Regions from separate parts of the Kocuria sp. CCUG 69068 genome, predicted to be linked through region 1. Evidence: riboswitches for the same ligand, from Rfam matches in the RefSeq annotation. Region 1 holds a riboswitch; each other region holds the start of a gene.

Region 1 (7,219 bases):
GATGCGCAGCCACTTGGGCCCGTCCTGGGTGGGGTCCTGGATCGTCGAGGTGAACGTCGACATCACGAGCGCGCCCGAGTCGGCGCTCGTGACGTAGAACAGCAGCCCGGCCAGCGAGGCGAGCGCGATGAGCACCGGCGCGCCCGGGTACTGCTCGAGCAGCGAGTAGAACGCCCGCTCGGGGGTGTTCATGGCGGCCTGGCCGAAGGCGTCGTCGCCGCCCGTGACGATCGCCAGGGCGCTGTTGCCGAAGACCGAGACCAGGATGAGGATGAACAGGAACGGCACGGTCAGGGTCGCGATCACGAACTCGCGCAGGGTGCGGCCCCGGGAGATCCGCGCCAGGAACAGGCCGACGAACGGCGCCCAGGCGATCCACCAGGCCCAGAAGAAGAGGGTCCACCCCGCCATCCACTCCGCCGCACCGGTGTAGGCGAACGTCTCCATGGTCATCCCCGGCAGCGAGGAGACGTAGTCGCCGAGGTTCTGCACCGTGGCGTCGAGCAGGAACGAGGTCCGGCCGGCCACGAGCACCCAGACGATCAGCGCCACGGCCATGAGCACGTTGAGCTCGGAGAGCCTGCGGATGCCCTTGTCCACGCCCGAGACGCACGAGGCGGTGGCCATCACCACGGCCACGACGATCAGCCCGATCTGCGCCGCGGTCCCCTCCTCGATCCCGAAGAGCAGGTAGAGGCCGTAGTTGAGCTGCACCACGCCGATGCCCAGCGAGGTGGCCACGCCGAAGATCGTGCCGAGCAGCGCCGCGATGTCCACGACGTCCCCCGTGCGCCCCTGCACCCGCTTGCCGATCAGCGGGTAGAGGGCCGAACGGATGCTCAGGGGCATGTTCCACCGGTAGGCGAAGTAGCCGAAGGCCATGCCCATCAGCGCGTACATCGCCCAGCCCGTGACGCCGTAGTGGAACAGCGTCCACACCACGGCCATGCGGGTGGCCTCGGCCGTCCCGCCCTCCCCGGCGGGCGGGCCGTAGTACTGGGTGACGGGCTCGGCCACGGAGAAGAACAGCAGGTCGATGCCGATGCCGGCGGCGAAGAGCATCGCGGTCCAGGTGAACAGGTTGTACTGCGGCTTCGAGTGGTCGGGGCCCATCTTGATGGTCCCCTCGCGGGAGAACGCCACGACCAGGACGAAGACCGTCACCACCGTGGCGGTGAGGACGTAGAACCAGCCCATGTTGGTCGCGATCCAGCCGACCACGGCGCTGATCACCGCGGAGGCCTGGTCGGGGGCGAGGATCGCCCACAGGGAGAACAGGACGATGGTGATGCCCGAGCCGGCGAAGACCGTCCGGTTCACGGCCGGCCGGGAGCGCCCGGCGGGTGGGGTGCCGCTCTCGGGCGGTGACTGGTGCAGGGCGGAAGTCATGGGACGAGTCCTCCTGGAAGTGGTGATCCGGGTCGGGGAGCACCTGCCGGGTCCAGCGCGGACCGGGCAGGGGCGGGACGTCGTCGTGCCCGCGGACCGGTGCGGCGGCCGAAACCCGCGCCCCGGGGATGCTCAACATCGTGTCACCACCCTTCCGGTTGGTAAAGTTCTTTCTCATGAGCACCTCCTCCCGCGAGCGCATCCTCGACGGCGCCCTCGAGCTGATCCGGGGCGGCGGCACGGTCTCCCTGGCGTCGGCCGCGCGGCAGGCGGGTCTGACCAAGCCCGGGGTGATGTACCACTTCCCCACCAAGGAGGCGCTGATGCTCGCCCTGGTGGACCGGGTGATGGACGGCTGGGACGCGCAGATGGCCCGCCGCCTGCCCGGCCCCCCGGAGCAGGTGCCCGCGGCGGAACGGCTGCGCGCCTACCTCGACTGGTGCCTGTCCGGGGAGGTCGACGAGACCGACCTCGTGATGCTCACCGACCAGCGGCTGCGCGCCACGCTCAAGGAGCGCTGGGTCGCGCGGGTGGAGCCGTGGGTGCACCTGCCCGCGGACCTGCCCGCCGAGCGCCGGAGCCGGCTGCTGGCCGTGCGGCTGCTCGCCGACGGCGTGTGGTTCGCCGACGCCGCGGGCGTCTTCGCCCCCGACCCGCAGGAACGGGCCCGGGTCAGGGCGGTCGCCGACGAGCTCCTGGAGGGCTGAGCCGTGCTGCGCCGGCTGCTGCTGCTCGCCGCCGTGCTCGCCGAGGTGGCGGCCACACTGTCGCTGAAGGCGGCTCTGGACGAGCCCGCCTGGTACGCGCTCGTCGTCGCCGGCTACCTCGCCGCGTTCACCCTCCTGGCGGCCGTGCTGCGCCGCGGCATGCCGGTGGGGGTCGCCTACGGCGTGTGGGCCGCCCTCGGGGTGATGCTCACCGCTCTGGCGGCGGCCGTGGTCTACGGTGAGCGGCTGAGCCCGGCCGTGCTGGCCGGGATCGTGCTGGTCGTGGCCGGCGTGCTCTGCGTGGAGCTCGGCTCCCGCCGCCCCGCCCCCGAGACCGAGGAGGCGGCCTGATGGCCTGGCTCTTCCTCAGTGTCTCGATCCTCACCGAGGTCGCCGGAACCCTGTCCCTGCGGATGGCCGCCCGGGGCCGCCGCCGCTGGTACGCCGCCGTGGCCGTCGGCTACCTGGTGGCGTTCACCTGCCTGAGCCTCGTCCTGGCCGAGGGCATGGCGCTGGGCGTCGCCTACGGCATCTGGTCGGCCTCCGGCGTGGCGCTGACGGCACTGGCCGGCCGGGTCCTGTTCCGCGAGCCGTTCACCTGGGTGACGGCGGCCGGGGTGGCCCTCATCGCCGGCGGAGTGCTCCTCATCGAGCTCGGCGCCCCGCCGGTCTGAGCGGTCCCCGGTGCCGGGCCGGGTCCGGCGCCCCGTCCCGGGTGGTGCGGCGCCGGATCTCGTGTAGAGTAGTCCGCAGTTGTTGAGGTTCGTTTTTGTCTTTCAAGCAGTTCGGCCCACTCGGGTGCAGCAGTTTTTCTGAGAAGACGTTTTCCATGCATCACAACTGTTTTGTTTCTCGAACGTCGGGAAACGTTCATCTCATGAAGGATCAGGTCTCCCATGACTACCGGTATCGTCAAGTGGTTCAACGCTGACAAGGGCTTCGGCTTCATCACCCCCGAGGACGGCTCCAAGGACGTCTTCGCCCACTTCTCCGCGATCAACTCGAACGGCTTCCGCTCGCTGAACGAGAACGACCGCGTCGAGTTCGAGACCCAGGACGGCCCCAAGGGCCCCCAGGCTGCGAACATCAACGTCATCTCCTAAGGATCTTCCGCGGGCTCCGGCCCGTTGATCCTCCAGAACCGTCGTCGGGCTGCGCCCGGCGGCGGTTCTGTCGTCGTACCCGCCGAGCAGCACCGGGAGGAAGCGCCGTGACCGTTCCCGATCCGCTCCCCGCCGCGGAGGAGCCGGAGGACCCCTTCGTGGTGAACCGGGTCTCCGACGCCGAGCTGGACGTCTCCGTGCCGTTCGAGGTCGAGGCCTCCGAGTGGGGATTCGACGGCTCCGCCGACGAGGCCGGCGGCGGCTGGGGCTCGGCGGGGGACTACGGCCTCGAGTGAGCACCCCGCGGGTCCCACCGGCGCTCCGGACGTCACCGTCCTCCCGCACGACGGAGGCCGCAGCCCGACGGGCTGCGGCCTCCGTGCGCTCCTGTCCGCCGGCTATGCCGACAGCGGGAGGGACGAGGGGTGGAGCTTGAAGAACGGGTGCCGTCCGGTCGCCGCGAGGGCTCCGGGAACGAGGAGCTGGCGGTACTTGGCGCACCATTGCGCCGTACCCTCCGTGTGCTCCGCCGCGGCGGCCAGGTCGTCGGCCTCGGGGCTCAGGTACTCCTGCACGTCCCCGTCGGTCGACGTGAGACGGACGAGGTGGAGATCGGGGAGGGCGGTGACGGTCACGTCGATCCACTCCTCGCGCTGGTCGGTGGTGATGGCTGTTCTTTCTTCGGACATGGTCATGTTTTCTCCTGACGTTCTTGCAGGCATCCGATGGCGTTGCCCGCCGCTTCGTCATCCGATCCACCCGGGAACATCGGGTTGGCGCGCAGCGGGTCGGAGCCCCTCCACGGTTCCGCCGGGGATCGTCGATCTCCGGCCGAGGGCGTGGACGCCGCATCTCGAGAAGCAGGTTCAGGCTACCCCGCGGCACCGACACCTCGACAAGCGAGTCGTGAGTTGTGTCACTGAAACGTAATGCGCGGGGCCGTCGCCTGCGCCGTCCCCGGTACTACGGGACCCATTCCAGCGCAACGATGTGTCGTCGAGATGTCCGGGCGGTGACACCCCGGGGAAGGCCTGTGCACAGGAGGGGGCACCGGATCCGGCCGGGTCGCCGCACGCGGACACGGTTCGGCCGATGTGGTTCAATGGGGAGAGCTTCAAGAGACCCGGTCGGCAAGCTCCGACTTGACCGGGCACCAACCCCATGTTCACGGGTGGTTCGGATGACGAAGCGGCTCGCATCGCCGCAGCAGCGGTACCCGGTGCGAGCAAGAGCGCACGAAGGATCCCGGTCATGTCCGACCCCCGCAACTCCGCCGCCCGCACGGGCGCGTTCCCCCAGCCCTCCCACGCCGTCCCGGCCACCGGGGACGGGACCCGCCGCGACCCCGCGCCGAGCGTCCCGGCGATCAGCGTCTCCGCCATGAGCGTCGAGGACTACGCCCGCGTGGTGCAGGTCCGCACCGAGTTCGTGGACTTCCTGCTGGCTCCGGCCCGCGGGGAGCTCGCCGCCGCGGCCTGAGGCCCGCCGCCGTGGACCTCCTCCTGGACCGTTCCGTGCTGCTGGGGGTGCGCACCCCGGAGCGCTGCCCCGAGCTGGCCGAGGTCCTGCGCCGGCACGGACACCGGCGGCTGTTCCTGCCCGCCACGGTGCTCGGGGAGCTGCTCGCCGAGCGGCCCGACGAGACGCTGTGGGCGGAGCAGCTCGAGCTGCGCTTCCCGGGCCGGGTCCTCCCCGCGGACGCCGCCGTGGCCCGGGCGTGGGGAGCGCTGGCCGCGACGGGGGCGGCCGATCCGCTCGCCGGGCTCACCGCGGCCACGGCCCTGGTCCACGGGCTGACCGTGCTGACCGCGGAGCCGGGGCGGTACGCCGGCACCGGGGCGCCCGTGCTGGACGCGTCCCCCGCCCGCCGGTAGCCCTCAGACGGCCCGGCGGTGCCGGCGGCTGCGCCCCTGCCCCTGCGCCGAGAGCGCCACGGCGCGCTCGTAGTGCTCGAGCAGCTGCCCGACCAGCACGTCCCACGTCCGGCCCTGGACCGCCGCGTGCGCCGCGACGCCGAACGCGGCCCGCTTCGCCTCGTCGCCCAGGAGATCCGCCACGTACCCGCGCAGCGCCCCGAGGTCGCCCGGGGGATAGAGCCAGCCGGTGCGGGACCGGTCCACGAGGTCGAGGGGACCGCCCCGGCCGGTCGCGACCACCGGCACCCCCGAGGCCATGGCCTCCTGGATCGTCTGGCAGAACGTCTCGAACTCGCCGGGGTGGACGAACACGTCGAAGGACGCCATGATGCGCGCCAGGTCGGCACCGCTGCGGCGCCCGGTGAAGTGGGCCTGCGGGAGCCGGCGGCGCAGGGCGTCCTCCTCCGGGCCCGAGCCCACGACCACCAGGCGGGTGCCGGGCAGGTCCGCGACCGCGGAGAGGTCCTCGACCTGCTTCTCCGGGGCGATCCGGCCCACGTAGCCGACGATCCGCCGGCCGCCGCCGACCTCCTCCCGCCACCGCTCGTCGCGGTGCCGGGGGGAGAAGCGGGTGGTGTCCACCCCGCGCCGCCACAGGTGCACGTCCTGGACGCCGTGCTCGGTGAGCTGCCGGACCGCCGCGGTGGACGGCGCGAGCGTGAGCGTGGCGAGGTTGTGCATGGAGCGCACGTGCCCCCACAGGAGCTGCTCGAGGAACGGGGCCCCGTACTTGGCCGCGTAGCCGGGCACGTCGGTCTGGTAGACCGCCACGCACGGCACCCCGAGCTGCTGGGCCGCCAGGATCGCCCGGCGGCCCAGCACGAACGGGGAGGCCACGTGGACCACGTCAGGCCGGAAGCGCTCCAGCTGCCGCCGCACCCGGGCCACGGTCCCGCCGGCCACCCGCACGGCGGGGTAGCCGGTGAGCGGAACGGCGGGCAGCCGGTGCACCGGCACCCCGTCGAGGTCCTCGACGACCTGCTCCGCCGGGCGCCCGAGCGGCGCGGGTTCGTAGGAGGGCGCCACGACCACGACGTCGTGCCCGCCGGCGACCAGCTGCTCGACGACCCGCAGCACCGAGTGGGTGACTCCGTTGAGGTGGGGGAGGAACTGCTCGGCGACCACGGCGACTCTCATGCTCCCGAGCCTGCCGGGGCCGGGCGACCGGACGGCGAGCGGGGCGTGGCCCGCCGGTGAAGGCGCCGTGAAGCCTCGGCCGGGGTGCCGCCCGGGCGTGGGAGGATGGTCGGTGATGAACTCCCAAGGCCTGTCCTCCCCCGCTGCACGCCCGGACCGCCGGGGTGTGCCCATGCCGCTGTGGCTGCAGGGCGTGCTGGAACTCGGCTCCGTGGCCGTGGTGTCCTACCTGCTGGTCCTGCTGACCGTCCTCATGGTGTGGCTCGCCGACGGCTTCGACACCCTCGGCCTGACCGGCGGGTTCGTGCTCTCCGGTCACGTGTGGCTGCTCGCCCACCTCACCCCGCTCCAGGTGGCCCTGGACCCGGGCGCAGGGCTGCCCGCGACCACCGGGACGCTCAACCTCGTCCCGCTCGGGCTCACCCTGGTGCCGTTCGCCCTCTCCTGGCACGCCGGGAGACGGCTGGCCCGCGCCTGCTGGGAGGGCCAGTTCTGGCAGCCGTACCTCAGCGGACTGGCCGCCTACTCCGCGTTCGGCGCCGCCGCCGCGCTGCTCTTCAGCGGAGGGGAGGTCTCGGCGAGCCCGGCCGCGGCCGCCGTCTTCCCGCTCGTCCCCGTGGCCCTGGGCGGCTTCGTGGGCGCGTACCGGGCCTCCCGGTCGCTGCCGGGACTGATCGGCGTCAACGCCGCCGCGTGGGTCGAGCGCACGAGCCAGTACTCCCGCTGGGCCGGGTCCTACGTGTGGGCGGTGCTGCGCGCCGGCTTCGTCGCGGCCGTGGCCGGGGTCGGGGCCGGGGCCGCCCTGCTGGCCGCCGCCCTGTTCTGGAACTGGAACGACGTGGTGGGCGTCTACCAGCGGCTGGGCACCGGCGTGCCGGGGGACACCGCGCTGACGGGACTCCAGCTCGGCTACCTGCCCAACCTCGCGGTCTACGCCCTGGCCTGGGCCACGGGCGCGGGCTTCGAG
Region 2 (7,219 bases), on a different contig from region 1:
GGCGATGAGGGTCTGCGAGCGCGGCATGCCCAGCACGTTGGAGCCGTAGGAGGCGAAGAACGCGATCACCAGGTAGCCGGCGGCGTTGTTGGCGGCGAAGATCAGGGCCGCGAGGGTGACCGGCTTCTTGTGGTGCTTGAACAGCTGGCCCAGGGGAGCGGAGGACTCCTTCTTGCGCAGCTGCATCTCCTTGAAGACCGGGGACTCGTCGACGGTCTTGCGGATCAGGTAGCCGACCACGATCAGCACCACGGAGGACAGGAACGGGATGCGCCAGCCCCAGGCCTGGAAGTCCTCGGGGGACATCATCGAGGTGAGGGCGAACATGAAGGACGTGGCGAGCAGCATGCCCAGCGGCACGCCGATCTGCGGGTAGGCGCCGAAGAGCCCGCGCTTGTTCCGCGGGGCGTGCTCCACGGACATCAGGGCCGCGCCGCCCCACTCGCCGCCGGCCGAGAAGCCCTGCATGATGCGCAGGAGCACCAGGAAGATCGGGGCCCAGATGCCGATCGTCGCGTAGGTGGGGAGCATGCCGATCAGCATCGTCGCGGCACCCATGCCCACCAGGGTGAGGACCAGGACGATCTTGCGGCCGTACTTGTCGCCGAGGTGGCCGGCGACCACCGCGCCCAGCGGGCGGAAGAGGAAGCTGATGCCCAGGGAGGCCCACGCGACCACCTGGGCGAGGCCGGCGTTCTCCTCGGACAGCGGCGCGAAGTACAGCGGCGCCAGGACGAAGGCCGCGGCCTGGGCGTAGATGAAGAAGTCGTACCACTCGATGGTGGTGCCCACGAGGGTGCCGGCGAGGACCTTGCGCTCCTCGCGCGACATCTCGTGCCGCCCGGCCGGGGCGGAGGATGGGTGCGCCATGGGATCTCCAGGGAATCGGGGACGGCGACGTCCGCGGCGGAACCGAACGCATCATGACCGAACGTTCGGTATTGCATTGCGATACTACGGGCGGAAGTGACGCCTGTCACCCTCCGTGCGGAATAATCAAACCATGTATCACTAATGTGACACAGACCACCGGGGATGGAAACCGCCGGGCCCGGCCCTCGCAGGAGGACCGGGCCCGGCGGCGCGGCAGGGGCGTCGGGGACGCCGGGATGCGGCTCAGCGGTAGAGCCGCTCCGTGGCCAGGCGCGCTCCCTCGACGAGGGACTCGAGCTTGGCCCAGGCGATCTGCGGGTGCAGGCGCCCGCCCAGACCGCAGTCTGTCGACGCGACGACGTTCTCGCGGCCCACGACCGAGGCGAACTGCTCGATCCGGTCGGCCACCAGCTCCGGGTGCTCCACCACGTTCGTCGAGTGGGAGACCACGCCCGGGATGATCACGCGACCCTCGGGCAGCGCGTGGTCCTTCCAGACCTTCCACTCGTGGGCGTGCCGGGCGGAGGCGCCCTCGAAGGTGTAGCCGCCGGCGTTGATGGTCAGCATCAGGTCCACGAGGTGCTTCAGCTCGAGGTCCGTGGTGTGCGGGCCGTGCCAGGAGCCCCAGCACAGGTGGAAGCGGACCTGCTCCTCGGGGATCCCCCGCAGCGCGTGGTTGAGCGCCTCGACGCGCAGCCGCGTGAACGCCAGGTAGTCCTCGACCGTGGGCTCGGGGTTGATCTGGTCCCAGGACTCCGCGATGGACGGGTCGTCGATCTGCACGGTCAGCCCGGCGTCCGTGATCGCCAGGTACTCCTCGCGCATCGCGTCGGCGCACGCGTAGACGAGCTCCTCGTCGGTCCTGTAGTACTCGTTCGTCACGCGCGCGGCGGAGCCGGGGGAGAGGGCGGCCACGAACCCGGTCTGCGCCCCGGTGGCCGCCATGGCCGCCCGGAGGTTGCGGACGTCCGAGGCCACGGCCTCCTGTCCCGTGTAGGTCAGCGGCCCGGTGATCTTGGGCTGCGTGGTCGAGGAGCGCCCGGTGAGGATGCCCGACGCCGGGTCCTCGTACGCCTCCCGGAAGCGCTCGCGGTCCCGGCGGTCCGGGAAGCTCGTGAGCACGATGTGGCCGGGCGAGGAGCGCCTCTTCTCCGTGGACGCCCACCGGTCCTCGTCGGTCGGGGTGAGCCCGCCGAGGCGGGAGAAGGAGTAGTTCCACCACGCGCCGTAGTCGACCGCGCTGGACATCGTGTGCCCGTACTCGCCGTCGTTGACCACGTCCACGCCGATCTCGCGCTGCCGGCGCACCACGTCCTCGACGCCCACGGCGAGCTCGTCGGTGAGCTGCTCGAACGTGATGGCGCCCTCGGCGTGCCGCTGGTTGGCCTCGAGCAGCCGCGGGGTCCGCGGCAGGGAGCCCACGTGGGTGGTCTGCACGTGGTCGGTGTTCTGCATGGTCATGCGTGTCCTCCTGAGGGTCTGCGGGAAGGTCGGGGGCCGGTCAGGACCAGAGCCGGCGGGAGGCGAGCTCGGCCCCGCGGGCGAGGGTCTCGAGCTTCGCCGCGGCGATCTGCGGGTGGATCCGCCCGCCCAGGCCGCAGTCGGTCGAGGCGATCACGTTCTCGCGGCCCACCTGGCGGGCGAAGCGCTCGATCCGGTCGGCCACCAGCTCCGGGTGCTCCACCACGTTGGTGGCGTGGGAGACGATCCCCGGGATGATGATCTTGCCCTCGGGCAGCTCGTGGTCCTGCCAGACCTTCCACTCGTGCTCGTGCCGGGCGTTGGCGGCCTCGAAGCTGTAGCCGCCGGCCCTGATGGAGAGCATGAGCTCCACCAGGTGCTCGAACCCGAGGTCCGTGGTGTGCGGGCCGTGCCAGGAGCCCCAGCACAGGTGGAAGCGGACCTGCTCCTCCGGGATGCCCTCGAGGGCGTAGTTGAGGGCCTCGACCCGCTTGCGGGTGAACGCGAGGTAGTCCTCCACGCCGGGCTCGGGATTGACCTGGTCCCAGTTCTCCGCGATGGACGGGTCGTCGATCTGCACGATCAGCCCGGCGTCGGTGATCGCCCGGTACTCCTCGCGCATCACCTCGGCGCAGGCGGTCAGCACCTCGTCCTCGTCCGCGTAGTGGGTGTTCTCCAGCCGCGCGCACGAGCCCGGGGACAGCGCGGCGAGGTAGCCCTCGCTCGCGCCCGTGGCCTGCAGCCCGGCCTTGAGGTTGCGGATGTCCGCCTCCAGCGCCGCGTGGCCCGTGTACTCCAGCTTCCCGGTGATCTTCGGGAACGGCGCCTGCTTGCCCGTGGTGATGCCCGAGGAGGGGTCCGTGTACGCCTCGTGGAAGAGCCGGCGGTCCCGGCGGTCCCCGAAGCTCGTCAGGACCACCCTGCCGGGCGAGGAGCGCTGCGGCTCCTGCTCCCACAGGTCCACGTCGCCGGGGGTGAGGCCCGAGATCCGGGCGAAGACGTAGTGCCACCACGCGCCGTAGTCGACCTTCGCGGCCATGACGTGGCCGTACTCGCCGTCGTTGACCACGTCGATCCCGAGCTCGCGCTGTCGGCGGACCACGTCGACCACCGAGTCCTGCAGGAGCCGGTCGTACTCCGCCTCCGGGACGGCCCCCTTCGCCCGGTTGGCCTCGAGCAGCGCCGGGGTGCGCGGGAGGGACCCGGCGTGGGTCGTGCGGATGCGGTCGGCGCTTCGCAGCATGGGTCGTGCGTCCTTTCCATCGGTCCTGGCGGTAGCACCGGAGGCGGGACGGGGATGCCGTCGCCCGGGTTGCTGCGGCGTCGTCGAGCCAGATCTCTCGGCCGCTCTGGATGGTGACCCTGTCATCCAAGCGCACCCGTGCGCGCTGCGCCATTCGGCGCCCGGATGACGGACATGACGCCGTGTGACGCGACCCGGCGCGCACTCCCGGGAGGAGCTGTCCTTCGCGAACATGGCCTGGATCACATACCGTGGCGGTGATCCGTGCCCCTCACCCCGCGGGCACGACGGACCAGAGGAAGGACCCCCATGTCCCAGATGCCCCAGCAGCAGGACCTCGAGGGCCGCACGGCGCTCGTCACCGGTGGCGCGAGCGGCATCGGCCTGGCCGCCGCCCGGGCCCTCGCCGGCTCCGGCGCGCACGTGGTCGTGGCCGACGTCGACGAGGCCGGGGCGCAGCGCGTCGCGGACGAGCTCGGCGGCCGCGCGTGGGCCGTCGACCTGCTCGACACCGCGGCGCTCGCCGAGCTGAGCCTCGAGGTCGACGTGCTGGTCAACAACGCCGGCATCCAGAAGGTCGCCCCCCTCCAGGAGTTCGACCCCGCGGACTTCCACCGGATCCTGGTGCTGATGCTGGAGTCCCCGTTCCTGCTGGTGCGCGCCGCGCTGCCGCACATGTACGAGCGGGGCTGGGGGCGCGTCATCAACGTCTCCTCCGTGCACGGGCTGCGGGCGTCCCCCTACAAGAGCGCCTACGTCTCGGCGAAGCACGGCCTGGAGGGGCTGTCCAAGACCGTCGCGGTGGAGGGCGCGGCCCACGGGGTGACGAGCAACTGCATCAACCCCGGCTACGTGCGCACCCCGCTCGTCGAGAAGCAGATCGCCGACCAGGCGAGGGTGCACGGGATCCCCGAGTCCGAGGTGGTGGAGCGGATCATGCTCGGCGAGACGCCGATCAAGAAGCTCGTGGACCCGGAGGACGTCGGCAGCCTGGTCGCGTGGCTGGCCGGACCGCACGCGTCCATGGTCACCGGGGCCTCCTACACGATGGACGGCGGCTGGACGGCGCGCTGAGCCCGCCCCGGGCCGCTCAGCGGTGACCCAGCTCCCGGGAGAGCCGGTGGGCCTCCGTGAGCAGGGCCCGGCCCAGCAGCTGCCGGCGCTCGCCGCTGAACCGGGGCTCGATGCCCGTGAGGCTCAGCGCGTAGACCGGCGCGCCCGTCGCGTCGAAGACCGCGGCGGCCATGCCCCAGCTGCCCTCGACGATCAGCCCCGGGTTCACGGCGAAGCCCTCCCGCCGGACGTCCGCGAGCAGCTCCCGGATCCGCTCGGGCGTGTGCAGCGGGCCCCACTCGGCGCGGGCCCCGGCCGTGGCCGCGAGGACCCGGTCCACCTCCGCGTCCGGGAGGTGGGCCAGGACCGCCAGCCCCGCCGAGGCCACGCCGAGCGGCAGCCGCAGCCCCTCGTAGAGGACGTGGGAGCGGATGGGGAAGGCGCCCTCCACGCGCGCCAGGCAGACGGTCTCCAGCCCGCGGCGGACCGAGAGGAACGCACTCTCGCCGGTGGCCTCCGCGAGCCGGCGCAGCGAGGGCCCGGCCAGCTCCCGGATCGGATAGCGGTGGGCCGCCACCGCGCCCAGCACGTACAGCTCGGGGCCCAGCTGCCAGGCCCCGGTCCCGGCGTCGCGGTCCACGAAGCCCTCCTCGGCCAGTCCCGTGAGCAGCCGGTGCACGGTGGGGCGAGTCAGCCCGGTCTCGGCGGCGAGCTCCGCCACCGTGCTGCCCCGTTCCCGCCCCGCCACGGCCCGCAGCAGCTGCCCCACCCGGTGGACCACCTGGGTCCCCTGGCCCGTCGTCCGCTCCTGTCCCATGACTCCACTATATGGACAGTCGGGGGACGAATGGCCGGATGCTGATGAGAAGCGCCGTCGTGCCGCCGGATCTGTTGACCGGCATGTGGAGGCTCCCTAGATTGAGTGCTGGGTCACAGTCCGACGAGAGGAAGGGACAAGGGTGTCCAAGGTCAGAGACAACGCCGCCGAGCTGCTGGCGGAGAGCCTGCGGGACGGCATGACGCTCGCCGTGGGCGGGTTCGGGCTGAGCGGGATCCCCCGGGATCTCATCGACGCGGTGCGGGACTCCGGGGTCACGGACCTCACGGTGGTCTCCAACAACATGGGCGTGGACGGCAAGGGCCTCGGGGTCCTGCTCGAGAACCGCCAGGTGAAGAAGGTCCTCGCCTCCTACGTGGGCGAGAACAAGCTGTTCGCCCAGCAGTACCTGGACGGCGAGCTCGAGGTCGAGTTCAACCCCCAGGGCACCCTCGCCGAGCGGCTCCGGGCCGGCGGCGCGGGCATCCCCGCCTTCTACACGAAGACCGGGGTCGGCACCCTCGTGGCCGAGGGCAAGCCGCACGCCGAGTTCGACGGCGAGACCTACGTGCAGGAGCGCGGCATCGTCGCCGACATCGCCCTGGTCCACGCCCACACCGGGGACGCCGACGGCAACCTCGTCTACCGCTACACCGCGCGCAACTTCAACCCGATCGTCGCGACCGCCGGGAAGGTCACCTTCGCCGAGGTCGAGCACGTCGTGGCGGTCGGCGAGATCCACCCCGACCACATCGTGACCCCGGGCGTCTACGTCCAGCACGTCGCGCAGTACAGCGGCGCGCCCAAGGACATCGAGCAGCGCACCGTCCGCCCCCGCCCCGCCGGGCGGGCCGCCCAGCAGAACGGAGACCAGGCATGAGCTGGACCCGCGACGAGATGGCGGCGATCGCCGCCGTCGAGCTCTCCGACGGCGACTACGTCAACCTCGGCATCGGCATCCCCACCCTCGTGGCCAACAACCTGCCCGAGGGCGTCGACGTGGTGCTGCAGTCCGAGAACGGCGTGCTCGGCATGGGCCCGTTCCCCTACGAGGGCGACGAGGACCCGGACCTCATCAACGCCGGCAAGCAGACCATCACACTGCTGCCCGGGGCCTCCATCTTCGACTCCGCCACGTCCTTCGGGATGATCCGCGGCGGCCACGTCAAGATCGCGATCCTCGGCGCCATGCAGGTCTCCGGCACCGGTGACCTCGCCAACTGGATGATCCCCGGCAAGATGGTCAAGGGGATGGGCGGCGCCATGGACCTGGTGGCCGGCACCCCGCGCGTCGTCGTGCTGACCGAGCACGTCACCAAGGACGGCTCCGCCAAGATCAAGACCGAGTGCGATCTCCCGCTCACCGGGGTGCGCGTGGTCGACCGCATCGTCACTGACCTGTGCGTGTTCGACGTCGAGGACGGCGGGCTCGTGCTGCGCAGCCTCGCCCCCGGGGTCACCGAGGACGAGATCCGCGAGAAGACCGAGGCGTCCTTCCGCACGGACCTGCAGGACGTCACCCCCGACACCGTCCCCACCGAGACCGCCGCCGCCGGCGGCGCTGAGGAGAACCGATGAGCACCGCCACCGACGTCGTCGTCCTGTCCGGCGCCCGCACGCCCCAGGGCAAGATCCTGGGCCACCTGGCGTCCTTCACCGCGGCCGAGCTGGGCGCCCACGCCATCCGGGCCGCGCTCGAGCGCGGCGGGATCGCCCCCGAGCAGGTGGACTACGTGCTCATGGGCCACGTCCTGCAGGCCGGCGCCGGGCAG
Region 3 (7,219 bases), on a different contig from region 1:
CTCGGGATCGTCGACGACGACGTGGTGGCGGTCTCCAACCTGCAGCGCCAGGTGGTGCACACGACCGCCGACGTCGGCCGCCCCAAGTCCGTCTCCGCCGCCGAGGCCGTCACCGCGCTCAACCCGCTGGTGGAGGTCCGCACCCACCCCGTCCGGCTGGACGCGGACAACGCCGTGGACATCCTCGGCGGGTACGACCTGGTCCTGGACGGCGCCGACAACTTCGCGACCCGCTACGTGGTCAGCGACGCCGCCGCCCTGACCGGCACGCCTTGCGTGTGGGGCTCCATCCTGCGCTTCGAGGGGCAGGTCAGCGTCTTCTGGGCCGGGCACGGGCCCACCTACCGGGACCTCTACCCCGAGGCCCCGCCGGACGGCGAGGTGCCCAGCTGCGCCGAGGGCGGGGTCTTCGGCATGCTCCCCGCCACCGTCGGCGCGGTCATGGTCACCGAGGCCGTCAAGCTCGTCACCGGCACCGGGGAGCCCCTGCTCGGGCGGGTGCTGCTGCACGACGCGCTGGCGATGACCTGGCGCGAGATGCGGCTCACCCCGGATCCCGACGCCGCCCCGGTCACCGCGGTGGCCCGGCCCGCCGCGGTCTGCGCGCTGCCCGGCGCGGACGCCTCCGAGACCGTCGGGGCGGCCGAGCTGGCCCGGCTGCTCGAGCGCCGGGAGCGCGGGGAGGCGTCCTTCGCCCTGGTGGACGTGCGCGAGGACTGGGAGCGGGAGCTCGTGGCCATCGACGGCGCCGTGCCCGTCCCGCTGCAGGAGATCCTCGACCGCGGCGCGGACGCCCTGCCCCCGGAGGCCCGTGGCACGGACCTCGTGCTGCACTGCAAGGCCGGGGCCCGCTCCGCGACCGCGCTCGCCGCGCTGCGCTCCTTCTACGCCGGGCGGGAGGAGCGGGTCCGCCACCTCGAGGGCGGGGTGCTCGCCTGGGCGGCACAGGTGGACCCGGACCAGCCGGTCTACTGATCCGGTCTCCTGCGGCACACCGCTACACCACCGCGGAGGACGTGACCTTCTGTGACGCCGTCGTGACATTCCATGACGTGCGCCCGTCATCCGGTTGGTCCCGGACCGGGCGGTCTGATGCCATGGCAAGCGCCCCATTCAGAGCGGCTGAGAGATCTGGCTCGACGACGCCGCAGCAACCCGCCCTCCACCGGGGTCAGGGTGCTAATGCCAGAACCGATGGAGATCCCGGATCTGCAGTCGGTCCGTGACGTCAGCCTCCGGCGCTGCCGCCACCGGGCCCGCCCCCGGCGCGACCGGCCGACCGGCAATCCTCGGTGCGACCGAGAGGACCCCCGCATGACCCCGAGCACGGTCGAGGAGACCACCGCCCATCCCCGCGCCGGCACGGACCTCGCCGCCGGCCTGCCCGGGGACTACGCCGGGCTGCGGGAGCACTTCCGGCCGCTGTTCGCGGAGATCGCCGCCGGCGCCCTGGACCGGGACCTCCGGCGCGCGCTGCCCTACGCGGAGGTCGGCCGGCTGGACCGGGCCGGGTTCGGTGCCCTGCGCGTCCCGGCGGCCCACGGCGGCCCCGGGGTCAGCCTCGAAGACTTCACCCGGCTGCTGGTCGACCTGGCCGAGGCCGACTCCAATATCGCCCACCTCTACCGCTCCCACCACGGCTTCGTGGAGTCCCTGCGCTTCCTGCCCCGGGAGCTCCAGGAGGTCTGGTACCCGCGGGTGCTGGCCGGGGCCACCGTGGGCAACGCCTCCACGGAGAAGGGCGGCAACGCGCTGGGCACCCTGAACACCGTGCTCAGCCGGACCCCCGAGGGCTGGGAGCTCACCGGCCGGAAGTTCTACGCCACCGGCTCCGTCTTCTGCGACTACACCCGCGTCTCGGCCGCCCTGGACGGCCGCGACGGGCGCCGCTTCGCCGTCGTCGCCACGGACGCCGAGGGTGTGACGCTCGAGGACGACTGGGACGGCTTCGGGCAGAAGCTCACCGGCACCGGCACCGCGGTCTTCGACCGGGTGCGTGTCCCGGAGGACGCCGTGCTGGACCGCACCGCCGGCAGCGCGGAGGCCGTCCACGAGGCCGCCTTCTTCCAGCTCGTGCTGCTGGCCGTGCTGGCCGGCATCGCGCGGGCGGCCCGGAGGGACGCGGTGGAGACCATCGCCGGACGCCGGCGGACCTTCAACACCGGGCTCGGCCTGCCGTTCCGCGACGACCCGCTGATCCAGGAGGCCACCGGGCGGATCTCCGCCAAGGCCTTCGCCGCCGAGGCCACCGTCCTGCACGCCGCCCGCACCCTGGACGCCGGGATCGCCGCCGCCGCAGCGGCCGGCGCCGACCGGCCGGACTTCACCGGGGCCCTCCCGGCGGCGCTGCACGAGTCCGAGATCGCCGTGGAGCACGCCCAGGTCACCGTGCCGGAGCTGGCGCTCGGCGCGGCCCAGGACCTGTTCCTCACCGTGGGCGCCTCCGCCACGTCCACGGCCAAGGGCCTGGACCGGCACTGGCGCAACGCCCAGACCGTGGCCACCCACAACCCGATCGCCTTCCGCGCCCGAGCCCTCGGCGACTACCTCATCAACGGCACCCTGCCGGAGGGCCTGAACGCCATCGGCGACGCGAAGACCGGCGCCACGACCGATGTCACGGCCGACGCCGACCGAACCCCAGGAGCCTGACGCATGAGCACCACGACCACGGCCGCCCCGGGCCGCAGCAGCATCGTCCACGGCAAGAAGCGCGTCCTGGCCTCGGCCTTCGCCGGGACCACCATCGAGTGGTACGACTTCTACCTCTACGGCACCGCCGCCGCACTCGTCTTCAACGTCCAGTTCTTCCCCATGGCCACCGAGCTCGGCGGCATCGTGGCGTCCTTCGCCACGCTCGCGGTCGGGGTGATCGCCCGACCCTTGGGCGGGATCATCGCCGGGCACCTGGGGGACCGGATCGGCCGCAAGGCCCTGCTGGTGGCCTCGCTGCTGCTCATGGGCGTGGCCTCCACCCTGATCGGCCTGCTGCCCACCTATGAGGTGATCGGCTGGTGGGCCGTCGTCGGCCTCGTGGTCCTGCGCATCCTCCAGGGCCTGTCCGCCGGTGCCGAGTGGGGCGGCTCCGCGCTGCTGAGCGTGGAGCACTCACCGGCCCGCCACCGCGGGTTCTTCGGGTCCTTCACCCAGATCGGCTCCTCCGCCGGCATGCTGCTGGCCACCGGCGCGTTCTTCATCGTGCAGAACGTCATGAGCGAGGAGCAGTTCGCCGCCTACGGCTGGCGCATCCCCTTCCTGCTCTCGGCCCTGCTCGTGGCGGTGGGCCTGTGGATCCGCCTCGGCGTGGCCGACGCCCCGGAGTTCCTGGAGCACCGGGCCTCGGGGAACGTGGCCAAGGCCCCCCTGCGGGAGCTGCTGGTCCACCACCGCCGCCCGGTGCTGGTGACGATCGGCCTGCGCCTGGCCCAGAACGCCGTCTACTACCTGGTGACGGTCTACATGCTGACCTACCTGCGGGACGTGCGCGGGGACAGCGCCGCGGGCGTGACCGCGGTGATGATCGCCTCGGCCATCGGCCTGTTCTCCACCCCGTTCTGGGCCTGGCTGTCCGACCGGGTGGGCCGGAAGGTCGTCTCGGTGACCGCCTACGCGGCGATCGGCGTCTTCGGCTGGGTGCTGTTCGCCTTCCTCGAGGCCGGCCCGCTCGCCCTGCTGCCGCTCGTGGTCATCCTCGGCATCAACCTCGTCCACGACGCGGTCTACGGACCGCAGGCGGCCTGGTTCGCCGAGCAGTTCCCCGTGCACGTGCGGTACTCGGGCGTGAGCTTCGGCTACCAGGTCGGCACCGTCCTGGGCGGCGGGCTCATGCCGCTGATCGCCGCCCTGCTCTTCGCCGCCGGCGGGGACACCCCGTGGCTGATCGCCGGCTACCTCTCCGTGCTGGCCGTGCTCTCCGTCGTCGCCGCCCTGGCCGCGAAGGATCCCGCCCGGGACCGGCGCGGCACCGAACTCACCGATCTGCACGCCGGCCGGACCGCGGCCGACCCGGCCCTCGCGACCCCCGCCGCCGCGAGCGCCACCCAGCCCACCCCCGAGAGGACCACCGTATGAGCCGCCCCCTGCTGCTGAACGCCTTCGACATGATGGTGCCCGTGCACCAGTCACCGGGACTGTGGCGCCACCCGGAGGCCGGGGTCGCCGGCTTCGACACGCTCGAGTACTGGACGTCGCTGGCCCGCACCCTCGAGGAGGGCGGCTTCACCGCGCTGTTCCTGGCGGACGTCCCCGGCGTCTACGACGTGTACGGCGGCGGGGCAGAGGCCACGGCCCGCGGGGGAGTGCAGTACCCGGTGCTCGACCCGCTCGTCGCGGTGCCGGCGATGGCCGCGGCCACCGAGCAGCTCGGCTTCGGGGTGACCGCCTCGGTCACCTACGAAGCCCCCTACCTGCTGGCCCGCACCTTCGCGACCCTCGACCACTTCACCCGCGGCCGGGTGGCGTGGAACGTGGTGACCTCCTACCAGGACTCCGCCGCCCGCAACCTGGGCATGGACCGGCAGATCCCGCACGACGAGCGCTACGACCGCGCCGACGAGTACATGGAGGTCATGTACAAGCTCCTTGAGGGCTCCTTCGAGCCGGGGGCGGTGAAGGCGGACGCCGGCACCGGGGTCTTCGTGGACCCGGAACTCGTGCACCCCATCGGCCACGAGGGCACCTGGTTCTCCGTGCCCGGCCAGGCGCTGACCCACCCCGGACCCCAGGGCACCCCGTTCCTGTTCCAGGCCGGCGCCTCGAAGCGCGGACAGCAGTTCGCCGTGGACCACGCCGAGGCCATCTTCTTCATCGGCAACACCCCGCAGCTCGTGCGCCGGTGGACCGACGGCGTCCGGGCCGAACTGGCCGCGCAGGGACGGGCCGAGGACGCCGTGAAGACCTTCGCCATGGCCACCGTGGTGGTCGCCGAGACCGACGACGAGGCCCACGCCAGGCTCGACGGATACCGCCGGCACGTGGACATCGAGGGAGCGCTGTCCCTGTTCGGCGGCTGGACCGGCGTCGATCTGGCCGGGGCGGACCCCGACGCGCCGCTCGAGTACGTGGCCACCGACGCCAACCAGTCCGCGCTCGCGGCGTTCACGTCGCTGTCCCCGGACCGGACCTGGACGGTGCGGGACCTGGCCGAGTTCGTGGCCATCGGCGGCCGCGGGCCCGTCATCGCCGGGGCGCCCGGCACCGTGGCGGACGAGCTCGAGCGCTGGCGCGAGGAGGCCGGCGTGGACGGTTTCAACATCTCGGCGGCCGTGCGGCCGGCGGACCTGGAGCGGTTCACCACGATGGTTTCGCCGGAGCTGCGGCGCCGCGGCCTGCTGCCGGAGCCCGGGGCCCTCCCCGCCGGCAGAACGCTGCGCGAGGCGCTGGCCGGCGCCGGGCCGAGGCTGGCCGACGACCACCGCGGGGCCTCCTACCGCCGGTGACCGCAGGGCTCTTGGGGTTCGCCGCTCGACCGGCCCGGGACGGCTGTCCGCCGTCCCGGTTCCTCGGCACGGAGCGCTCCTGCCCGGGAGAGGGCAGGAGCGCTCCGCCGCGCCGAGGCGCAGAAGGCGGCCCCCGACCGCCGGGGAACGGATCATGGGGGTCGCTGCACCGGCGTGGGGGCCGGTGCCACCCGAAAAGTACCAGACGGTAATATCGCGGTGCACCATCCTGTGCGGATGCATGAATTGTGCTCCTCGGGGTCTCCCGACTGCCGACCCTCATTTCTCCCGGCTCGTGCCGCGACGACTGGGGACGCGGGCCATCACGTGCCATCGGAGCGGGGAACGAGGCGCCACGGATGTGTGCACACATGGTCCGCTAGCTAGAAGCCCCGGAGGATCACGTTCCAGTAGTCCCGGGGGAGGACCTCGAGGTCGAAGAACCAGGAGGCGCGGTTCGGGGCCAGCAGCGGCACGCCGGGGATGCTGGGCGCCAGTTCGTTGTCCCGGTCGAACTCGGCCAGCACGGCCCGGCCCCGCTGCACCGTCACGGGGGTCACGGTGTACCCGTCGTAGGAGGCCGTGGGCTCCCGGCCGTCACGGGTGGCCAGGAGGTTCTCGGTGAGGATCTTCGTCTGGTGGCGCAGTGCCCCGCCGGACGAGGCGGTCTCCAGTGCGGCAGCGTCCCCGCAGGCCCACACGGTGGGCACACGGCGGTGGCGCAGGGTCTGTGCATCCACGTCCGCGTAGCCCGCCCAAGCGGTGCCCGCGCCCGGCGCGACGCCCAGTCCCGCGTCGGCGATCCAGGCCGGGGCCCGGTGGACTGGGCTGTGGTGCAGCAGGTCGTAGGGCAGGTCCCGCGGCGTCCCCTCGATCGTGGCCCGCAGCCGGCGGGAGGCGGCGTCGATCGACTGCACGTGGGCGCTCGTCAGGACCGTGATGCCGTAGCGCCGGACCCAGGGCTGCAGCACCCGGTCCACGTCCGGCTGGCCGAACACGGTGGCGGTGGGCGTCAGCAGGGTCACCTCGATGTCCTGCAGGACACCCTGGCGCTGCCAGTAGTCGCAGGCCAGGTAGAGGATCTTCTGTCCGATCTGCGGCGTGGGCGCCGGGCCGTCCGGGATCGTGAACAGTGCCCGGCCGCGGCGCAGCCCGCGGATCAGCTCCCAGGTCCTGGGGGCCAGCTCCACGGTGTAGTTGGTCGAGGCGTGCGGGCCGGCCATCGCCTCGGCACTGCCGGGGACACGGTCCCAGTCCGGGGTGGACCCCGCGCAGATCACGACGTGCCGGTAGCCGATGTGCTCGCCGGAGGACAGTGTGGCCATCCGTGCCGCCGGATCCAGTGCCTGGACATGGTCCTGGACCCAGCGCACGCCGCGGGGCATCACGCGGTGCTGGGCCCGGGACATCTGCGGCACGCTCTTCAGTCCGGCGCCCACGTAGGAGAGCATCGGCCGGTAGTGGTGCGTGGACTTCGGCTCCGCGATCACGATGTCCGTGATGCCCTTGCGGCGCAATCGTGCGGCCAGGGAGATCCCGGCATTGCCGCCGCCGATCACGAGGACGTCAGTGGCGTGATCCAAGGGTGCAGTGGTCATCATGACTCCGTGGGACGAGGATGGCTCCACGGCACCGATCGGGGCCGTCCGACCATTCGACCACGAGCCGCGGCGCCCACGCCCGGGCGGTAAGCATCCAGGGGGTGAGGGGGCTCTCAGGACGTCCAACTCGAGGAACTTGTCGGTCGGGACAGCTGATCGCCGGAGCGATGCCGGTGCCTG
Region 4 (7,219 bases), on a different contig from region 1:
CGCGACGCCACGGACCTGCAGGTGGGCGAGTACGTGGACTGGTGGCGCGTCGAGGCCATGGAGGAGGGGCACAAGCTGCTCCTGCACGCCGAGATGCGCGCCCCGGGCCGGGCGTGGCTCGAGCTGTCCGTGGAGCCCGAGGGCGAGGGCAGCCGGTACACGCAGCGGGCCATCTTCTTCCCGCGGGGCCTGCCGGGCCGGCTCTACTGGTGGGGCGTGTGGCCCTTCCACGGCTTCATCTTCCCGTCCATGGCCCGCAACATCCTCGCCACCGCCGCCGCGCTGGACGACCCCGCCCCCGGCGCCCCGGGACAGTCGGACCAGGCAGACCAGGCCGACGGGGCCGCGGCGCGGATCAGTCCTGCCGGGGAGACACCGGCCCGCGGCTGAGCCCCTCGGGGCCCGCCACGGGCCGGGGACCGGGGCGGCCCCACTCGCTCCAGGAGCCGTCGTAGACCGCGACGTCCTCGCGGCCGGCGAGGTGGGCGCCGAGCGCCAGGACGCACGCCGTGAGGCCCGAGCCGCAGCTGGTGACGATCCGCCGCCCCTCGGGCGCGGCCGCCGCGATCCGCTCCCGCAGCTGCGGCAGCGGCAGCAGCCGCCCCTGCCCGTCCTGCAGGTCGGTGTAGGGCAGGCTGACCGCCCCCGGCATGTGCCCGGGGCGCAGACCCGGCCGCGGCTCGGGCTCGGTGCCCGCGAACCGGCCGGCGGAGCGGGCGTCCAGGACGGTGGCGTCCGGGTCGGCCAGGGCGCGGGCGACGTCCTCCGCCCCGACGAAGCCGCCCGGACGGGGCACGAGCTCCACGTCGCCGGGCTCGGCCGGCGGCGCGGCGTGCGCCCCCGTGGGCCGGCCCTCCGCGGTCCACGCCGGGAGGCCGCCGTCGAGGACGGCGACCCGGTCGAAGCCCGCGGTCCGGAGCAGCCACCAGACGCGGGCGGACGCGAAGACGCCCTTGGCGTCGTAGGCCACCACCGTGCTCGAGTGCGAGATGCCGAGCGCCCGGGCCGCCGCGCTCAGCTGCTCCGCCGGGGGCGCCGTGTGCGGCAGGTCCGAGGACGGGTCCGAGAAGGCCCCGTCCAGGTCCAGGAGCACCGCCCCGGGGAGGGCCTCCTCGGTCCGGTTGAGCGTGGAGCTCGCGTCCACGAGCACCAGCCGGGGGTCCTGGAGGTGCTCGGCCAGCCAGTGGGTGCTCACCACGGGCCCGGGGAGCTCGAGCGATGCGCTGATGTCGTCGTTCCGGGTGCCGGTGCTCATGCGTCCAGGCTAGTTCCGCCGGGGCAGTACCGTCCCGGCAGCCGCACGGGGCGGGGCCGCGGCGGGGTCCCGGTAGCCTGGGCAGGTGGCCGAATCGCTCCGACAACGTGTCCTCGGCGGCGTCCGCGGCCTGGCGCCCGGTTACTTCGCCCTCGTCATGGCCAGCGGCATCCTCTCGGTGGGCCTGCAGATGCAGGGCTTCGCCGCGCTGTCCACGGCCCTGCTCGCGGTGTGCGCGGGCAGCTGGGCGGCGCTGTGCCTGCTCACCGTCTGGCGGTTCGCCGTCTTCCGTCGAGAGTTCGTCGTGGAGTTCCTCGACCCTCGCCGCGCGTTCGGCTTCTTCACCTTCGTGGCCGGCACGAACGTGCTGGCGTCCCGGCTCTCGACGACGGGCTGGCACGGGGCCACGGCCGCGCTCCTAGGACTCGCGGGGGCGGTGTGGCTGGGCCTCGGCTACGTGGTCCCGTGGAGCGCGGTGCTCTCCCGGCGCACCCGCCCCGTGGTCAGCACCGCCAACGGGACCTGGTTCATCTGGGTGGTGGCCAGCCAGTCCGTGGCCGTGGCCGCCGCGGCCCTGGACCCGGTGGTGGGCAGCGACGCCTGGCGGCACGTGCTGTCCGTCGTCGCGGTCGCCTGCTGGTCCGTGGGGCTGTTCCTCTACGCCGCGGCGGGCGTGCTCGTGACGCTGCGCATGATGCTCTATCCGCTGCGGCCGGTCGACCTGACCCCGCCGTACTGGGTGGCGATGGGCGCGTGCGCCATCACCGTGCTGGCGGCCTCCCGGATCGTGGAGATGTCCGACACCCCGATGGTCGCTGTGGTCCGCGGGCTCGTGGCGGGTCTGGGCCTGGTCTTCTGGGCCTTCGCCACCTGGTTGATCCCGGCCCTGGTGGCGGCCGGGTGGTGGCGCCACCGCGTGCACCGGGTGCCGCTGCGCTACGAGTCCTCGCTGTGGAGTGTGGTCTTCCCGCTGGGGATGTACGCCGTGGCCAGCATCTATCTGGGCCGCGCGGACGACCTGCCGATCGTGGGTCTGGTCGGGGCCGTCTGGCTGTGGGTGGCCCTGAGCGCCTGGGCGATGGTGTTCACTGCCATGCTCGTGCACCTGGTCCGCCGGCTGCTCCTCGGCCGGGAGGATCCGGCTCCGGCCTGGCCGGAGCCGGACGCGGCTGTCAGGCCGGACCCAGGGGGCGGACCGGGCGCCGCCCGCTGACCCGGCGGAACCGGCGGCGCCGGCGGCGCAGCCGACCGGGCGGAAAGGACCGGTCAGGCGGCGAGCGCGCGCTCGAGGTCCTCCAACTGGTCCTCGACGTCCTCGATGCCCACCGAGAGCCGCACCAGGTCCACGGGCACGGCCAGCGCGGTGCCCTTCACGGAGGCGTGCGTCATCTCCGAGGGGTAGCAGATCAGGGACTCCACCCCGCCCAGGCTCACCGACAGCGAGTACAGCCGGGTGCCCTCCGCCACCGCCCGGGCCGCGGCCTCCCCGCCGGTCAGCCGGAAGGAGACCATGCCGCCGAACCCGCGCATCTGCGCGGCGGCGAGCGCGTGGCCGGGGTGCCCGGGCAGCCCGGGGTAGAGCACCTGCGCGACCTCGGGGCGCTCCAGGAGCCACTCGGCGATCCGCTGCGCGTTGTCCTGGTGGCGCTCCATCCGCAGGCTCAGGGTCTTGAGCCCGCGGGCGGCCAGGTAGCTGTCCTGGGGGCCCGCCACGGCGCCGGCGGCGAACTGCTGGAAGCCGACCGCCTCGGCGAGCGGGGCCCCGCGCCACTGGGCCGTGCCCACGACCACGGCGCCGCCGAGCACGTCGGAGTGCCCCCCGATGTACTTCGTGGTGGAGTGCACCACGGCGTGCGCGCCGAGCTCGAGGGGGGTCTGCAGGTACGGGGACGCGAAGGTGTTGTCGACGACGAGCAGCGCCCCGGCGTCCCGGGCCAGCTGCGCCCACGCCGCGACGTCGGCGATGCCGAGCAGCGGGTTGGACGGCGTCTCGAGCCACAGCACCTTCGTGGCGCCGGGGCGCACGGCCGCCCGGACGGCGTCGAGGTCCGTGATCTCCACGGGCGTGTGCCCGATGTCCCACGGGGCGAGGACCCGGGTGATCAGCCGGTTGGTGCCGCCGTAGCCGTCGGCGCCGAGCACGATGTGGTCGCCCGGGCGCAGCACGGCGCGCAGCAGGGCGTCCTCTGCCGCGATCCCCGAGGCGAACGCGAACCCCCGCTCGCCGCGCTCCAGGGCCGCGAGCTGCTCCTCGAAGCCGCTGCGGGTGGGGTTGGAGCCGCGGCTGTACTCGTGCCCGGCGCGCAGCACGTTGATCCCGTCCTGGGCGAACGTGGAGGTCTGGTAGATCGGCGGGATGACCGCCCCGGTCAGCGGGTCGGGCTCCTGGCCGGCGTGGACGGCGGTGGTCGTGAAGCCCCGGTGGCGGGTGCGGGTCTCGGTGGGGGACGTCATGGCGGGGCTCACTTCCGGGTGGTCTGGACGGCGGTGACGACGGTGTCGAGGGCCTGGCCGAGGTCGGCCACGAGGTCCTGGGGGGACTCGAGGCCGATCGAGAGCCGGATCGTGGTCTCGGCGATCCCGCCGGCCCGGCGCTGCTCGGGGGTCAGGCGGCAGTGGGTCATGGCCGCCGGGTGGGCCACGAGGCTGCGGGTGTCCCCGATGTTGGCGACCAGCTTGAACAGCCGGAGCGCGTCGATGAACGGGCCCACGGCGCCGTCCGGGGCGGCGAGGTCGAAGGAGAACACGGAGCCGGTCCCGCGCGGGAAGTCCCGGGCCGCGATCCCGGCGCCGGGGTCCCCGGGCACGCCGGGGTGGTGGACGCGGGCGACGGCGGGGTGCCCGGCCAGGAACTCGGCCACCGCCAGCGCCGAGGCCGTGTGGCGGGCCAAGCGCAGGTCGAGGGTCTCGGTGCCCTGCAGGATCTGGCTGGCGTTGAACGGGGAGAGCGTGGTGCCGAGGTCGTGCACGTACTTCGCCCGGACCAGGTGCAGGTAGGGGCTGGCGGCGGCGCACTTGTCGACGAGGCTGAGTCCGCCCCAGCGGGCGCGGGCCTGGGTGAACTGCGGCCACTTGTCCGGCCGGGCGGACCAGTCGAAGGTCCCGCCGTCCACGACCGCCCCGGCGAGCGCGTTGCCGTGCCCGCCCAGGAACTTGGTGGCCGAGTGCACCACGATGTCCGCGCCCTTCTCCAGCGGCCGGTACAGGGCCGGGGACGCGAGGGTGTTGTCGACGACGACGGGCACGCCGGCGGTCCGGGCGACGTCGGCGATCCCGGGCAGGTCCGGGAGGGTGGCCAGCGGGTTGCCGATGGACTCGAGCAGGAACGCGCGGGTGTCGGGGCGCACGGCCGCGGCCCACGCCCCCGGGGCGGTGGGGTCCACGAAGGAGACCTCGATGCCGTAGTCCGCGAAGGAGTCGGTGAGCAGGTCCACCGTGCCCCCGTAGAGCTTCTCGGAGGCCACGAGGTGCTTCCCGGCGCCCTGGCCGAGCAGGGCCAGCAGCGCCACGGCCACGGCGGACTGGCCCGAGCCGGTCGCCACGGCACCCGCGCCGCCCTCGAGGTCGCTGATCCGCTGCTCGAGCACGGCCACCGTGGGGTTGCCGGTGCGCGTGTAGGTGAAGCCTGCCCGAGTCTGGGCGAACATCTGCCGGGCCGCCTCGTAGTCCGGGAACTCGAAGGCCGCGGTCTGGTAGATCGGCACCGTCAGGGTGCGCTGGACGACCTGGTCGTGGGTGCCGGCGTGGATCTGCCGGGTCGCGAGGTCGTGGTCGGTCACGGGGATGGACATGGCGCTGCTCCTGTGCCTTGCTCTTACCCGCACCGGTCATCCGCGCGGGCCCGGTGGGCACGCCGCGGAAGATGCAGGCCGCTTCCTCATCCGAACCACCCAATGAGCATGGGGTTGGTGCGTGACCAAGTCGGAGCTTGGCGATCACGTCTCGTGAAGCTGGAACAACACTATGCGCAGAGGTAGTGGGTGTCCCTCCGCGTCGGAAGATGACGACCGTGACGGTTCGTGACGCCGGCCGTGCGCGCCGGGCCCGGCGCGGGGCCGGCACGTCAGGCCCGGGTGTCGATGTCCTCGAAGATCAGGAACGTCTGGGTGTCCACCACGCCGGGCAGCTGCTGGACGTGCTCGAAGATCACCTGCCGCAGGTGCACGGTGTCCACGGCCCGCACGAGGAGCATGACGTCGAAGTTCCCGCCCACCAGGGCGATGTGGTGCACGGCGGGGATCGCCTGGAGCTGGGCGCACAGCTCCCGCCAGGTGTTCTGCTGGAGCTTGAGCGTCACGTACGCGGAGGCCTGCAGGCCCGCCCGGACCGGGTCGATCACGGTGCTGAAGCGCAGGATCACCCCCTCGTCCCGGAGCCGGTTGATCCGGGCGTAGGCGTGGGCGCGGGAGACGTGCACGGCCGCGGCGATCGCCGTCACGGACTGCCTCGCGTCCCGGGACAGCTCCGCGAGGATCTTCCGGTCGGTCTCGTCCAGCGGCACGGGGGTCGAGGGCACGGCGGGCTCCTTCGGGGCGGGTAGGGCGCGGGGCCCGGAACGTGACGGACGAATGCGTGTGCTCCACGCCACACTAGAACATTTCGTCCACGCGCGGTGCACTGTCCGTCTCAGACTTCTGCATTTTCCCCGCTCTGTGGATACGAACCATGCCCGGTTCCCATACTGGGGAGACAGAGCCGCACCACCTTCCTGCCCTCCCCGGACCGCGGCCGCACCGGGGACCGACCGAGGGGACACCATGAGCCAGACCGTCGAGACCCCCGAGGACCCGATCCTCCGGGCCTCCCAGAGCTTCGGCATCACACCGGAGCAGTACATGCTCCCGGCCCGCGGCGAGATCCGCATGGTCGACCCGAGCGGGCGGCTGCTCGCCCCCGAGGAGCAGGGCACCGGCCCCGGCCACGAGTACCCGCTGCCGGCCCCGGACGTCCTGCTGGGCGCCTACGAGAAGCTGGTGGTCGGGCGGCGGGTCAACGACCAGAACTCCGCGCTGGTCCGCCAGGGCCGGATGGCCGTCTACCCGTCCAGCCACGGCCAGGAGGCCTGCCAGGTGGCGGCCGCCCTGTGCCTCGAGGAGGGCGACTGGCTGTTCCCCACCTACCGGGACACCGTGGCGGTCATGACCAAGGGCGTGGACCCGATGCAGGTCATGGCGATCTTCCGCGGCGAGTGGCACAGCGGCTACGACCCGCACGAGCACCACGTGGGCATCCAGTCGACCCCGCTCACCACCCAGCTGCTGCACGCGGTGGGCGTGGCCCACGCCGCCAAGCTGCGCGGCGAGGACACCGTGGTCCTGGCGATGTGCGGGGACGGCGCCACCAGCGAGGGCGACTTCCACGAGGCCCTGAACTTCGCGGCCGTGTTCAAGCTGCCGGTCGTGTTCTTCGTGCAGAACAACGGCTACGCGATCTCCGTGCCCCTGTCCCAGCAGTCCGCGGCCCCGAGCCTCGCCCACAAGGCGGTCGGCTACGGCATGGCCGGCGAGCGCGTGGACGGCAACGACCTCGTGGCGCTGCTCGCCACCCTGCGGCGCGCCGTGGACCTGGCCCGCTCCGAGTCCGAGCCCCTCCTCGTGGAGGCGCACACCTACCGCATGCAGGCGCACACCAACGCCGACGACGCCACCCGCTACCGGGACGACGCCGAGGTGCAGGAGTGGATCGCCAAGGACCCGGTGACCCGGATGCGCGCCTACCTCGGCGCCGAGGGCGTGCTCGACGACGCGGCGGAGCAGCGCATCGCCGCCGCCGCCGAGGACGTCGCCACGGCCCTGCGCGACGGCATGAACGCCGACGTGGAGATCGACCCGCTCGAGCTGTTCCGCCACGTCTACACCGAGCAGACCCCGCAGCTCGCCGAGCAGGAGCAGTTCCTGGCCGCCGAGCTCGCCCGAGAGGAGACCGGACAGTGAGCACCCTGCACGCCCCCGCCCCGGCCGGCGA

Evidence for each region. A riboswitch is a leader RNA that binds a small molecule or an ion and turns the genes downstream of it on or off. The one in region 1 is predicted to bind S-adenosylmethionine.
Region 2: another riboswitch for S-adenosylmethionine. It lies ahead of CRM73_RS06820 (cobalamin-independent methionine synthase II family protein); the one in region 1 lies ahead of CRM73_RS08305 (hypothetical protein).
Region 3: another riboswitch for S-adenosylmethionine. It lies ahead of CRM73_RS05270 (acyl-CoA dehydrogenase family protein); the one in region 1 lies ahead of CRM73_RS08305 (hypothetical protein).
Region 4: another riboswitch for S-adenosylmethionine. It lies ahead of CRM73_RS13600 (aminotransferase class I/II-fold pyridoxal phosphate-dependent enzyme); the one in region 1 lies ahead of CRM73_RS08305 (hypothetical protein).

The regions. Positions count from the first base shown of each region.
Region 1 covers NZ_PDDL01000031.1:28,069-35,287, forward strand. The annotation lists gene betT (choline BCCT transporter BetT) at 1-1,389, opposite strand, end outside; gene CRM73_RS08275 (TetR/AcrR family transcriptional regulator) at 1,566-2,096, shown strand; gene CRM73_RS08280 (multidrug efflux SMR transporter) at 2,100-2,447, shown strand; gene CRM73_RS08285 (multidrug efflux SMR transporter) at 2,447-2,770, shown strand; gene CRM73_RS08290 (cold-shock protein) at 2,993-3,199, shown strand; gene CRM73_RS08295 (hypothetical protein) at 3,307-3,495, shown strand; gene CRM73_RS08300 (hypothetical protein) at 3,598-3,894, opposite strand; SAM riboswitch class IV at 4,312-4,437, shown strand; gene CRM73_RS08305 (hypothetical protein) at 4,451-4,678, shown strand; gene CRM73_RS08310 (PIN domain-containing protein) at 4,690-5,073, shown strand; gene CRM73_RS08315 (glycosyltransferase family 1 protein) at 5,077-6,252, opposite strand; partial or broken gene CRM73_RS08320 (DUF6350 family protein) at 6,368-7,219, shown strand, end outside.
Region 2 covers NZ_PDDL01000023.1:34,126-41,344, reverse strand. The annotation lists gene CRM73_RS06830 (MFS transporter) at 1-870, opposite strand, end outside; gene CRM73_RS06825 (cobalamin-independent methionine synthase II family protein) at 1,117-2,334, opposite strand; gene CRM73_RS06820 (cobalamin-independent methionine synthase II family protein) at 2,375-3,577, opposite strand; SAM riboswitch class I at 3,591-3,694, opposite strand; gene CRM73_RS06815 (3-hydroxybutyrate dehydrogenase) at 3,887-4,651, shown strand; gene CRM73_RS06810 (IclR family transcriptional regulator) at 4,668-5,447, opposite strand; gene CRM73_RS06805 (CoA transferase subunit A) at 5,590-6,327, shown strand; gene CRM73_RS06800 (CoA transferase subunit B) at 6,324-7,025, shown strand; gene CRM73_RS06795 (acetyl-CoA C-acetyltransferase) at 7,022-7,219, shown strand, end outside.
Region 3 covers NZ_PDDL01000016.1:44,109-51,327, reverse strand. The annotation lists gene moeB (molybdopterin-synthase adenylyltransferase MoeB) at 1-975, shown strand, start outside; SAM riboswitch class I at 1,107-1,201, shown strand; gene CRM73_RS05270 (acyl-CoA dehydrogenase family protein) at 1,315-2,652, shown strand; gene CRM73_RS05265 (MFS transporter) at 2,656-4,071, shown strand; gene CRM73_RS05260 (LLM class flavin-dependent oxidoreductase) at 4,068-5,438, shown strand; gene CRM73_RS05255 (NAD(P)/FAD-dependent oxidoreductase) at 5,822-7,036, opposite strand.
Region 4 covers NZ_PDDL01000076.1:1,440-8,658, reverse strand. The annotation lists gene CRM73_RS13620 (SDR family oxidoreductase) at 1-390, shown strand, start outside; gene CRM73_RS13615 (sulfurtransferase) at 356-1,255, opposite strand; gene CRM73_RS13610 (tellurite resistance/C4-dicarboxylate transporter family protein) at 1,341-2,468, shown strand; gene CRM73_RS13605 (cystathionine gamma-synthase) at 2,522-3,709, opposite strand; gene CRM73_RS13600 (aminotransferase class I/II-fold pyridoxal phosphate-dependent enzyme) at 3,718-5,046, opposite strand; SAM riboswitch class IV at 5,084-5,205, opposite strand; gene CRM73_RS13595 (Lrp/AsnC family transcriptional regulator) at 5,319-5,771, opposite strand; gene CRM73_RS13590 (thiamine pyrophosphate-dependent enzyme) at 6,013-7,188, shown strand; gene CRM73_RS13585 (transketolase C-terminal domain-containing protein) at 7,185-7,219, shown strand, end outside.